DNA from 3 places in the Streptomyces sp. NPDC085946 genome. Region 1 is predicted to be linked to each of the others. Evidence: riboswitches for the same ligand, from Rfam matches in the RefSeq annotation. Region 1 holds a riboswitch; each other region holds the start of a gene.
The links. A riboswitch is a leader RNA that binds a small molecule or an ion and turns the genes downstream of it on or off. The one in region 1 is predicted to bind cyclic di-AMP.
Positions count from the first base shown of each region.

Region 2: linked by a shared signal. The riboswitch ahead of ACIF8T_RS15495 (M23 family metallopeptidase) and the one ahead of ACIF8T_RS12020 (C40 family peptidase) in region 1 are both predicted to bind cyclic di-AMP.
Region 3: linked by a shared signal. The riboswitch ahead of ACIF8T_RS18010 (NlpC/P60 family protein) and the one ahead of ACIF8T_RS12020 (C40 family peptidase) in region 1 are both predicted to bind cyclic di-AMP.

Region 1 is NZ_JBITSF010000004.1:428,282-432,450, reverse strand. It holds gene ACIF8T_RS12035 (DUF397 domain-containing protein) at 1-139, opposite strand, end outside; gene ACIF8T_RS12030 (helix-turn-helix domain-containing protein) at 149-1,009, opposite strand; gene ACIF8T_RS12025 (ATP-binding protein) at 1,223-1,681, shown strand; gene ACIF8T_RS12020 (C40 family peptidase) at 2,347-2,820, opposite strand; cyclic di-AMP (ydaO/yuaA leader) riboswitch at 2,824-3,030, opposite strand; gene ACIF8T_RS12015 (hypothetical protein) at 3,365-3,649, opposite strand; gene ACIF8T_RS12010 (ATP-dependent Clp protease proteolytic subunit) at 3,678-4,169, opposite strand, start outside.
Region 2 is NZ_JBITSF010000006.1:315,081-319,249, reverse strand. It holds gene ACIF8T_RS15500 (M16 family metallopeptidase) at 1-1,125, shown strand, start outside; cyclic di-AMP (ydaO/yuaA leader) riboswitch at 1,315-1,483, shown strand; gene ACIF8T_RS15495 (M23 family metallopeptidase) at 1,498-2,268, shown strand; gene ACIF8T_RS15490 (GntR family transcriptional regulator) at 2,497-3,192, shown strand; gene ACIF8T_RS15485 (HPr family phosphocarrier protein) at 3,362-3,643, opposite strand; gene ACIF8T_RS15480 (GNAT family N-acetyltransferase) at 3,821-4,169, shown strand, end outside.
Region 3 is NZ_JBITSF010000008.1:130,058-134,226, reverse strand. It holds gene ACIF8T_RS18020 (LuxR C-terminal-related transcriptional regulator) at 1-42, shown strand, start outside; gene ACIF8T_RS18015 (hypothetical protein) at 116-469, shown strand; gene ACIF8T_RS18010 (NlpC/P60 family protein) at 689-1,828, opposite strand; cyclic di-AMP (ydaO/yuaA leader) riboswitch at 1,888-2,059, opposite strand; gene pcrA (DNA helicase PcrA) at 2,330-4,169, shown strand, end outside.

The sequences.
Region 1 (4,169 bases):
CGAGCAGTCCGGCCCACGGACCCGGGCCTGGCCGGGCCGTCTCGACGCAGTTGTTCGCGCCGGTGCTGTAGCTGCTGCGCAGCCATCGCACGCCGTGCAGATCGGAGCTGGAGGGAAGGGGCCGAGGCAATGCGGGCATGGTGCCTCCTTACGCGCCGGCGGCAATCCCGGCGATGAAATCCAACGAGTCCTCGGGGGAAAGGGCGTGGACCTGAAGGGCGTCGAAGGCCTCCGTGTAGGCCTGGAGGTCTTCTTTCCGTTCGAGGTAGAGGCTACTCGTCAAGTGGTCGAGAACAACCACATCCAGATCAGAAGTGCTCGAAAATGAGAAAATAACGAAAGGGCCGGTGACGCCGATGTGCGCTCCGGCGGTGAACGGCAGCACCTGGAGCCGCACTTGAGGCAGCCGGGCCGCCTCGACCAGCCGGGTCAGCTGCCGGGACATGACCTCGGGGCCGCCGACCTCCCGGCGCAGCACGGCCTCGTCCAGGACGGCGCTCAGCCTCAGCGGCGGATCGGCGCGCAGCACGACCTGCCGGGCCAGCCGTACCTCCACCAGCGTGTCGAGCCGTTCCTCCGGCAGGTTCTCGACGGCGGCCCTGGTCACGGCCCTTGCGTACTCGGACGTCTGGAGCAGCCCCGGGACGACGGCGGTCTCCAGGGTGCGCATCGCGCCCGCCTGGGACTCCAGACTGATGAAGTCCCGGTAGGTCGGCGGCAGCACCCCGCGGTAGGCGTGCCACCAGTGGTGCCGCCCGCCGGTGTCCTCCGACCCCGCCAACACCAGCAGCAGCTCCCGGAGTTGGGTGTCACGCACCCCGTACGCGTCGAGCAGTAACCGCACGTCACCCGGTTTCACCCCACTCGTACCGGTCTCGATCCGGCTTACTTTCGACTGGTGCCAGCCCACCATCCGGGCCGCCTCACCGCTGGTGAGCCCCGCCGAGGTGCGCAGCGCGCGCAGTTCGGCGCCCAGTTTCCGGCGGCGCACCGCGGGACCGTGCTGCATGCACTCCTCCTTACTCCTTCCGTGCCGCCGCAATACGGTCTCGCGTCGCAGAGTTCACCGCATCGAGCGACAGATATATGCATATCCAGGTGGATCGCCGTCCTTCGCCCGTGTGGTGATGGCAGTCTGGCGACGAAGCACCAGTCCGGGACCGTACTCGAACCATCCGCTCCGTGTCGGACTGCGGTCCCGTGGGAAAGGGACGACGTCGCCATGGCAGACCACCTGGAAGCATCCGTCACTCTGCCGAGCGATCCCGCCTCGGTCTCCGCCGCGCGCGCCTACGTGGTGGGCACGCTGGCGGAGTGGGGGCTGCCGGAGGACGCGGAGGTGTCCGACAGCGTCCGGCTCATCGTCTCCGAACTCGCCACCAACGCCGTCCAGCACACCTTCGGACAGTCGCCGACCTTCACGGTGGACGTCCGGCTGGACCGGGACGAGCAGCTGCGGATCGGCGTCACCGACAGCCATCCGCGCTTCCCCCGGCGGCTGCCGGCGGCCGTCCAGCAGGACAACGGCCGCGGCCTGGTGATCATCCGCTGTCTGACCGCCGAGTGCGGCGGCAGACTCCGCATCCGCCCCACCCGGGAGGGCGGCAAGACCGTCTCCGTCGAACTGCCGTGGACCGTCCCGGCCCAGCCGGTACCGGCGGCGGTCCCGCAGGAACCGTAGGACGAGGGGTGGGCCGCCCGGGCGACCGGCCGGCGGCGACGGCCGGCGCGGCAGCGGGGTGACGCGCGGCGCCCGGCCGGGCCGGTGCTGCGGCGGCCGGTCGCCCGGGCGGCCGGGTCCGGGTGTGCCGGCCGGGGTACGGGCCCTGCGGCGGCCGCCGTCCCGCCGCCGACGCGAGCGGAGCCCGGGCCGTCGGCGACGGCGGGACGGCGGCCGAGGACCGTCGTCGCCACCGCGTGCCGGCCGGGGAGCCGGGCGGACGCCGCCGCCCCGCACCCCGCCGCCGGCGGCGGACCGACGGCTCCCGGGCCTCGGGGCGCGGCGGCGTGGCGCTCAGGCGTGACGGTTCGGGGCCGGTGCGGGCCGGCTCCGTCTCGGTGCCGGAGCCCGCGCGCCCCGGGGGAGCAGCCCTGACGGCCCGGCCCCGGCCCCCGCGGACCAGGAAGGCCTCCGTAGCGGCGGCGGCACCGCCGGCCCGGCCGGTCGCCACGTCCGCGAGCACGACCGGTGCGACCGACCCGCTGAAGGAGGACACCGGCACGACCGGACCGGGGCGGCGAGGTGCCGCGCCGGACCGCGGGGGAGCACGGGTGCCCGCTCGTGCCCGGATCCCGTTCTGGAGGGGGCGGCGGCGCGCCGGGCACGCGCCGCCGCCTCCGCAAGGCTTACTTCACCCGGCCGTACCACACGCTCTTCGTCCAGATCTTCTGCAGTCGCACGACGTCCCCGGTCTTGGGGGCGTGCCAGATCTTGCCCGAACCGGCGTAGATGCCGACGTGGTAGACGTTGCTCCCCGAGTGGAAGAACACCAGGTCGCCCGCCTTGCGGCTCGAGGCGGAGATGTGGCGCGTCTTGTTGTACTGCTGGGCAGCCGTGCGGGGCAGCTTCTTGCCCGCCTTCTTGAACGAGTACAGCGTCAGTCCCGAGCAGTCGAACCTGCTCGGACCCGTAGCCCCCCACTTGTAGGGCGACCCCTTCTTGGAGGCCGCGACCTGGAGTGCCTTGGTCGCCGGCGAGGCGGCTTCCGCCTCCGACGCGAAGCCGGGCGCCACGATCGAGCCGCCCACGGCGGCGATGGTCAGGGCCGAGGCCGTACCGGCCCGGGCCATGAGCGACGGGACACGATTGAGCGCAGTCATGCGCAACCCTTCGTCAGCCGCCTGTGAAGGATGACCTGTCGGATTCGGGCTGGCGAAGTTGCCCGGCCGCAAGCGAGCTTGCGGCTTCACCCCAAGGGCTGCTCGGAACTGGCGCTCCGGCGACCCGTCGTGCTTGGGTCCTCCACTCCTGCCGATCCACTCCTGTCGACCGGTCATCCGGGCGGCGGCAGGACTCGGCGTCCGCCCGGATCGCCCCGCCGCGGTGGCGGGGGCTTGTCGTCAGACAGGGATCTTCCTTCATGGATGTGCGAATATCCCAACGGAACCAGGGATTTGTGTTGTTACTCACCACTCACCCGTTCGGGTGGACACCCCTGCGTTCGGGTCACCGTCCCGGCACCCGAGGAGCCCCGGACCAGCGGCGGAATGTCCCATTCCGCCTGGCGGCCAGGCATGTTGCGCAAGCTCAGAGGGTCGAAAGCAGTAGCTGTAAATACCTCGGAAGGGGGTACGTCGTTCGGCCGGTTCGGCGTGGCGCGGGATGTCCGGCCGTCGAGGCGGCGCCCCGGCCGGTGGGGGAGCGTCAGGCGCCGGTCTCCGGAGGCACGGTGACCCGCGCGGTGCGCCGTTCGCCGTCCAGGACCCGCAGCGCCCGGGCCAGTGTCGCGGCGTGCACCTCGGTCTCGCCGCGCCGGTGCATCAGGGTGAGGGCGTCGCGCAGGGCGGTCGCCTTGCCGACGAGGGCCTGCGCCGCGCGCAGCCCGCGGTAGGTGTCGCCCGGCACGGCCGGGTTGATGCGCCCGAGCAGGTCCACGACGTCGAGGTAACGGTCGATCAACTCGGCCTCGGCGCTCGTCAGCGCGGGCATCGGCGGCTGGTCCGGCTGCACCGGCGGCTCACCTCCCGCCGGGCGCGGGACGCGCGCCCGCGCGGTCGGGGACGACCCGGGCGGCCGGCCCGCGGGCCGCCGCCTCCCGGGCGTCGAGGGCCTTCTCCCGCCCGGTGTCCGCGGTCCCCCGCTCCCGGGCGCGGTCCGTGTGCCGCGCGGGCATCTCCTGCGGGCACGCCCGCACGCGGCGCGCCTCCCCGGCCCGGTCGGCCGGGCCGGGCTGACGGAGCACCACGCCTGCGCCCGGCGGGACCGGCCGCTTGCCCGGCGTGCCCGCCGCCGGCGGCGCCGCGGCCGTCGCGCCTCCCCGGCCCGGGCGGACCGGCTCCGCGCCGCAGCCCACGGACCGGACCGTGTCGTACACGGCCGCCATCGCGTGGAACGAGCCGCCGGGGGAGGTGACGTACGGCGAGACGTCCCGGCCGGGGTCCGCGTGCGCGAGGTCGGGGAAACGGGCCGTCGCGTCGTGCGCCGCGGTCCCGCCGGGCCGCGTCCCGAG
Region 2 (4,169 bases), on a different contig from region 1:
GCCGCCGAGCTGGAGCGCTGCGGCGCCACCTTCGACGCGCACGCCGACCACCCGGGCGTCCGGCTGAGCCTGGAGGTGCCGGCCTCCCGCCTCGCCAAGGCGCTCGGCCTGATCGCCGACGCGCTCCGGGCGCCCGCCTTCGCGGACAGCGAGGTCGAGCGGCTGGTGCGCAACCGCCTCGACGAGATCCCGCACGAGTTGGCCAACCCCTCCCGGCGGGCCGCCAAGGAGCTCTCCCGGCAGCTCTTCCCGGCGGACTCGCGCATGTCGCGGCCCCGGCAGGGCACCGAGGAGACGGTCGCCGAGATCGACTCCGCGGCCGTCCGCGCCTTCTACGACCGGCACGTCCGCCCCGCCACGGCCACCGCCGTGGTCGTCGGCGACCTCACCGGCATCGACCTCGACGCGCTGCTCGGCGACACGCTCGGCGCGTGGACCGGTTCCGCGGCCGACCCGCGGCCGGTGCCGCCGGTCACCGCCGACGACACCGGACGCGTCGTCATCGTGGACCGTCCCGGCGCCGTCCAGACGCAGCTGCTGATCGGCCGGATCGGCCCGGACCGGCACGACCGCGTCTGGCCCGCGCAGGTGCTCGGCACGTACTGCCTCGGCGGCACCCTCACCTCCCGCCTGGACCGCGTCCTGCGCGAGGAGAAGGGCTACACCTACGGCGTGCGGTCGTTCGCGCAGGTTCTGCGCTCCACCCCGGAGGGCACGGGTGCCGCGATGCTCGCCATCAGCGGCTCGGTGGACACCCCGAACACCGGCCCCGCCCTGCAGGACCTGTGGGCGGTGCTGCGCACGCTGGCCGCGGAAGGGCTCACCGACGCCGAGCGCGACGTGGCCGTGCAGAACCTGGTGGGGGTGGCGCCGCTGAAGTACGAGACCGCGGCGGCCGTCGCGAGCACGCTGGCCGACCAGGTCGAGCAGCACCTGCCCGACGACTACCAGGCCTCGCTGTACCGGCAGCTCGCCGCGACCGGCACCGTGGAGGCCACCGCGGCGGCCGTGAGCGCCTTCCCGGTGGACCGGCTGGTGACCGTCCTCGTCGGCGACGCGAGCCGCATCGAGGAGCCCGTGGCGGCCCTCGGCATCGGCGAAGTCACCGTGGTCCCCGCCGAGTAGGGGCACGTGCGCGGGGAGCCCTGGTGACACGGAGTCGCCAGGGCTTCCTTATGCCCGAATTGGGGCAGGAGTTGCCTGTCTGGCCTGTGGGATGCGCTACAAAAGCCGCGATTCGTTTGGGAATTGAAAGTCGGCCCGCTTAGCTTCGTCCCGGCTGTTCGTCAGGCAGTGCGCCGCACCCGCGGCAGCGGGCAGTCATCGCCGAGTCCCCGTACGGCGCGAGCCAGGGGAGCCGGGGACCCATCGCACCACGTCCCCCGGGGTGAATCGGACGCCCGCGCGAGCCGCGAGGGGGTCCGTAGGAGACCTTCCTGCTCCGAACCCGTCAGCTAACCCGGTAGGCGAGAAGGAAGGAAAGGACCCACACACTTCATGGCGTTCACCCGCGCCACCGGGAAGCACCGCCGTCCCAGCCGCGTGCAGCGCGGCACCGCCCGCGCGGCGGGCGTCGCCGCCCTCGCCACCACCGGCGTGGTCGGCTCCGTCGCGGCCCCGGCCTTCGCCGCCTCCGAGCCCGTCGTCGAGCAGACCGCGCTCACCCCCGTCGTCACCATCGGCGACTCCGTGGCCGAGCAGGTCGACGCCCAGGCCGCCGCCCAGAAGCAGGCCGCCGAGGAGGCCGAGGCCGAGCGCAGGGCCGCCGAGGAGGCCGCGCGCGAGAAGGCCGCCGCGGCCGCCGAGAAGGCCCGTGAGGCCAAGGAGCGCGCCGCCCGGGAGGCCGAGCGCAAGCGCCTCAACACGTTCGTGTCGCCCATCGCCGGCTCCTACGTCTCCACCGGCTACCGGGCCGGCGGCGCCGTCTGGTCCTCCGGCAGCCACACCGGCGTCGACTTCCACGCCGCGAGCGGCACCCCCGTCCAGGCGGTCGGCATGGGCACCGTCGTCGAGGCCGGCTGGGGCGGGGCCTACGGCAACCAGGTCGTCATCCGGATGAACGACGGCACCTACACCCAGTACGGGCACCTGTCGTCGGTCGGCGTCACGGTGGGCCAGCAGGTCGTCCCCGGCCAGCGGATCGGCCTGTCCGGCGCGACCGGCAACGTCACCGGCGCGCACCTGCACTTCGAGGCCCGTACGAGCGCCGAGTACGGCTCGGACATCGACCCCGTCGCCTACCTCCGCGCGCACGGCGTGAACCTCTGAGACGAGCTCCGTCCCGGCGCGCGCACGCCGGCGGACGCCCGCTCCGCACGGCCCCGGCTCCCCGAGCCGGGGCTTTCGCCGTTCCGGAACGGCCGGCCGAAACGGCCGGTTGTCCAAAAAATATCCATGGATTCCGGCCCGCCGTCGGAAATTCCGGCTCATTGCAATAGAGTCACGGAACACGCGTCCATCGTCGACGTTTCACGGGGATTAAGGCGGAGGTCGGTCATGCGTATTCCGGCGCACTCGGTGTGCACGGCGATCCGGGACGACATCGTCGCGGGTGTCTACGAGCGCGGCAGCCGGCTCACCGAGGAACTGCTCGCCCGCCGCTACGGCGTCTCGCGCGTGCCCGTCCGGGAGGCCCTGCGCACCCTGGAGGCCGAGGGCTTCGTGGTGACCCGGCGGCACGCGGGCGCGTGCGTCGCGGAACCCACCGAGCAGGAGGCCGGCGACCTGCTGGAGATGCGCATGCTCCTGGAGCCCCTCGGGGCCTCCCGGGCCGCCCAGCGCCGCACCGAGGCCCATCTCAAGGTGCTGCGCGGCCTGGTCCGGCTGGGGCAGGAGCGGGCCCGCCGGGGCAACAGCGAGGACCTGCGCTCCCTGGGCGGCTGGTTCCACGAGACGCTCGCGCAGGCCTGCGGCAGCCCCGCCCTGACGGCGATGCTGACCCAGCTGCGCCACAAGATCGCCTGGATGTACTCCGTGGAGGCGTCGGCCAGCCCCGCGGACTCCTGGGCGGAGCACGGCGCGATCGTGGACGCGGTGGCGCGCGGCGACAGCGAGCGCGCGCGGGCGCTCACGGCGCTGCACACCGAGCGCGCGACCGCCGCGCACCGGCTGCGGCCGGGCCCGGGCGGCGACCGCGCGGAGCGTGTGAGGAATTCGCAACATCCCGTAAACACGCCGAATCTGCGGTATTAACACGGGCGCCGTATACAAAGAAGTGGTATTCGCGGGGGTTATTTCCGCTGCCCTTTTCCGCGTGCGCCCCGTGTGTGCCCTCGAATTTCTCGGGCGCCCGCCGTGAAAAACGGCCGGGCCGCGCCGCCCGAAAAGGACGACACGGCCCGGCCCCTTGCCGCGCTGCGGCTCAGACGGTCTCGGGGAGCTCCTCGAGACCCTCGGCGACCAGCTTGGCCAGCCGGTCCAGGGCGGCGTCCGCGCCCTCGGCGTCGGAGGCGAGGACGATCTCCTCGCCGCCCTGGGCGCCGAGGCCGAGGACGGCCAGCATGGAGGCCGCGTTGACGGGGTTGCCGCCTGCCTTGGCGATCGTCACCGGGACGCCTGCGGCCGTGGCGGCTCGGACGAAGATGGAGGCGGGGCGGGCGTGGAGGCCCTCGGCCCAGCCGACGTTGACGCGGCGCTCAGCCATGTGTTGCTGCCCTTCGGTGTTCAGGGTTGTCTAGACCAGTTTCCCACAACGTGAAGCCCGGAAGGGACGCGCGTCCCCGCCGGGACGGCGGCGATCGGGCCGCGGCCTCGGCCCGAACCTCCGTCCTCCACAGACTGCCCCGCGCCGCTGCCGGACGCGAGCCGTACTCTGGGGCCCATGCAGACCTCGTCGGACCGGCACGAGTACCCCGCCCACTGGGAAGCCGACGTGGTGCTGCGCGACGGCGGCACCGCCCGTGTCCGCCCCATCACCGTCGACGACGCGGACCGCCTGGTCAGCTTCTACGAGCAGGTGTCGGACGAGTCGAAGTACTACCGCTTCTTCGCGCCCTACCCGCGCCTGTCCGCGAAGGACGTCCACCGCTTCACGCACCACGACTTCGTGGACCGGGTGGGACTCGCGGCCACGATCGGCGGCGAGTTCATCGCCACCGTACGCTACGACCGGATCGGCGCCGACGGGATGCCCGCGTCCGCGCCCGCCGACGAGGCCGAGGTCGCCTTCC
Region 3 (4,169 bases), on a different contig from region 1:
CACGAGCTGACGCGGTGGGCGACGGCCCGGCGCCTGGTGTGACCGCGCGGGGCCGCGGCCGGGCACGCCGGGCCGGTGTCCGGCGTGCCCGGGGCCCTCACTAGGCTCCGGCCCCATGGACGTACTCATCCACCTCTTCGTCGGTCTGCACATCGTCGGCATCGCCGCGCTCCTCGGCGGCTTCCTCACCCAGATGAAGGCGATGGGGGAGGGCACCGCCCGGTTCGGCCCCGCGATGCTGCACGGCGCGCTGACGATGCTGGTCACCGGGGCCGTCCTGGTCGGCCTCAACCAGGCCGACGACCAGCCCGTCGACAACGTCAAGATCGGCGTGAAGCTGGCCCTGCTGATCGTGATCCTCGGGCTCGTCTACGTGAAGCGGGACGACGAGAAGGTGGACAAGGGCCTGTTCGGCCTGGTCGGTCTGCTGACCACGGCGAACGTCTTCATCGCCGTGCTGTGGACCTGAACGGCTCCGGCCCGTGCGGACGGGCGGCCCTGCTGCGCACCTTCGCCGGGCCCGCCGTCGGGACCACCCTCACCCACCCGCGGGAAACCGCTCCCGAGCGGATCGGCCGGCCCGGCCCCCGCACGCGCCGGGCCGGCCACCGAACCCGGAGCGGCCCGGTCCACGGTGACGCGCTTCCGCGAAGGCGTGCGAGGGCTCGACCCGCTGGTGCTGTGAGGCTCACGCCGGCCGCACCACGCTGTGGATCGACGACTCGCCGTCGTAGAAGATCGACTCCTCGCGGACGTACGTACCGGGCTTGGGGGCGTGGATCATCATGCCGTTGCCGATGTACAGGCCGACGTGGGTGACGTCGTCGTAGAAGAAGACCAGGTCACCGGGTCGGGCCTGGGACACCGGGACCGTCGTGCCGGCATTGACCTGGTCGTAGGTGGTGCGCGGGAGGTCGACGCCCGCGGCCTTCCAGGCGGCCTGGGTCAGGCCGGAGCAGTCGTAGGAGCCGGGGCCGGTGGCGCCCCACACGTACGGCTTGCCGATCTGGGCGCGGGCGAAGGCGAGGGCCTTCTCGGCCTTGGTGGCGTACGAGGAGTCGGCCGGCGCGGTGGCCGACGGGGAGTCCGACGGCGACTCGGAGGCGGCCGGGCCGGAGCTCTCCTGCTGGGCGGCCTCCTGCTGCCGGGCGGCCTCCTGCGCCTGCTGCTCCGCCTGCTGCCGGGCGAGTTCGGCGGCCTCGCGGGCGGCCTCCTCCTGCCGGCGCTTCTCGATCGCCGCGAGCCGCGCCTTCTCCTCGGCGGTCAGCCGTGACAGCAGGTCGCGCGCGTCGGCGAGCTTCTTCTGGACGGTGGCCTTGGCCGTCTTCAGGTCGCTCTGCGTCTCGGTGAGCGTCCGGAGGCCCTCGGTGGCCTCCTGGCGCCTCTCCATCGTCTCGGACTGCTGGGCGACGTAGTCGTCGACCGCTTCCTTCTGGCGGCCGGTGAGCCGGCTCATCAGCTGGGTCTGGTCGAAGTAGTCCTGCGGCGAGTCCGCGAGCAGCAGCGTCGCGGTGGAGGGGGCGGCCGCGCCGGTCCGGTACTGGGCGGCGGCGAAGGAGCCGAGCTCCTCGCGCGCCTCGTTGAGCCGCTGGGTGCGCTCCGCCACGTCGTCGAGGAGGGTGTCGACGCGCTTGCGCTGCTTGGTGGTCTTCTCCTTGGCCGCGTTGTACTTCTCGGTCGCCGACTCGGCCTGGCGGTACAGGTCGTCGACCTTCTTCTCGACCTCCTCCAGGCTCGGCCTGTCGTCGGGGGAGGGGGCGGCGTTGGCCGTCTGGGAGAGCAGGGCCACCGAGGTGAGGGCGGCGGTGGCGAGGGCGGGGGTGCGCATGCCTGCTACGCGCGTACCCGCCGGGCGCGGCTTGCGGTGCTGCGACGCCAAGGGAGGCGACTCCTTCCATGTTCCGCCTACCGGGTTAGCTGTCGGGTTCGGGCGGACGGTTCGGAAGGGTTGCCCTACGGCCGCGCCCCGGAGGGCTGTGGGCCGATTCACCCCAAGGTCTCGGTTGGGTCCCCGGCTCCGGCTGCCGTGGCGGCACGCAGGACTCGGCGGAGGCCGCGCGGCCCGGCGGGGTTCGCCGGTGGGGGTCGTACGGCCCGTCCGCACGGTAGCCAACTCGTGTGGCCCCTGTGAAGGTTGATGGGTGATATGCCCGATACATTTTCGTGACCTCGCGCGCGGGTCGCTGCGCGTGACGCCGCGACGCCGGAGGGTAGGAGGACGCCGGGTGCCGGACGGAGGGGCCCGTGGACGCCCACGGGCCCCTTCCCGCCGGGGATGTTCCCGGGACGGCGGCGGGTTGTCGGTGGGGCACCCTAGACTCGGAGAGCGATGAGCAGCCTCTTTGACGACAGCTTCCTGGCGGACCTCCAGGCCCAGCAGGGCCCCGTGGACGAGCCCCCGCCGCCGCCCGAGGACGATCACGTACCGGAGCCGCTCCCGGACGATCTGTTCGGCGGGAAGTTCGACGTGCCGCCGGACCGGGACGCGTACTACCGGGACGGCGCCCCGCGCCCCGTGGTGGACGCCGCCGCCCTCCTGGAGGGGCTGAACGACAACCAGCGCGCCGCCGTCGTGCACTCCGGCACCCCGCTGCTCATCGTCGCCGGTGCCGGCTCCGGCAAGACCCGGGTGCTCACCCACCGCATCGCCCACCTGCTGGCGGAGCGGGGCGTCCACCCGGGCCAGATCCTCGCGATCACCTTCACCAACAAGGCCGCCGGCGAGATGAAGGAGCGCGTCGAGCAGCTCGTCGGCCCGCGCGCCAACGCCATGTGGGTCATGACCTTCCACAGCGCGTGCGTGCGCATCCTGCGCCGCGAGTCCAAGAAGCTCGGCTTCACGTCGTCCTTCTCGATCTACGACGCCGCCGACTCCAAGCGCCTGATGGCCCTGGTCTGCCGCGACCTGGACCTCGACCCCAAGCGGTTCCCGCCGAAGTCCTTCAGCGCCAAGATCAGCAACCTGAAGAACGAGCTGATCGACGAGGAGGACTTCGCCGCCCGGGCCGCCGACGGCTTCGAGAAGACCCTCGCCCAGGCCTACGCCCTGTACCAGTCGCGGCTGCGCGAGGCGAACGCCCTCGACTTCGACGACCTGATCATGACGACGGTCAACCTGCTGCGCGCCTTCCCGGACGTCGCCGAGCACTACCGCCGCCGCTTCCGCCACGTCCTGGTCGACGAGTACCAGGACACCAACCACGCCCAGTACGCCCTCGTCCGCGAGCTCGTCGGCACCGGCGCGCACGGCGAGGGCGTCCCGCCGGGCGAGGCCGCCCTGCCGCCCGCCGAGCTGTGCGTGGTCGGTGACGCCGACCAGTCGATCTACGCCTTCCGCGGCGCGACCATCCGCAACATCCTCCAGTTCGAGGAGGACTACCCGGACGCGACCACGATCCTGCTGGAGCAGAACTACCGCTCCACCCAGACGATCCTCTCCGCGGCCAACGCGGTCATCGAGCGCAACGAGTCCCGCCGGCCCAAGAACCTGTGGACCAACGCGGGCGCGGGCTCCCGGATCACCGGGTACGTCGCCGACACCGAGCACGACGAGGCGCAGTTCGTCGCCGACGAGATAGACCGCCTGGTCGACGCGGGGGAGGCGAAGGCCGGGGACGTCGCCGTCTTCTACCGCACCAACGCCCAGTCCCGTGTCTTCGAAGAGGTCTTCATCCGCGTCGGCCTGCCCTACAAGGTCGTCGGCGGCGTCCGCTTCTACGAGCGCAAGGAGGTCCGGGACGTCCTGGCCTACCTGCGGGTGCTCGCCAACCCGGAGGACTCGGTGCCGCTGCGCCGCATCCTCAACGTCCCCAAGCGGGGCATCGGCGACCGCGCGGAGGCCATGATCGACGCCCTCGCCCAGCGCGAGAAGATCAGCTTCCCGCAGGCGCTCAAGCGCGTCGACGAGGCGTACGGCATGGCCGCGCGCTCCACGAACGCCGTCAAGCGCTTCAACACGCTGATGGAGGACCTCCGGACGATCGTCGAGTCCGGCGCCGGACCGGCGACCGTGCTGGAGGCGGTGCTGGAACGCACCGGCTACCTCGCGGAGTTGCAGGCCTCCACCGACCCGCAGGACGAGACCCGGATCGAGAACCTCCAGGAACTCGCCGCCGTGGCCCTGGAGTTCGAGCAGGAGCGCGGCGAGGCCGCCGCGGCGCCGGGGGGCG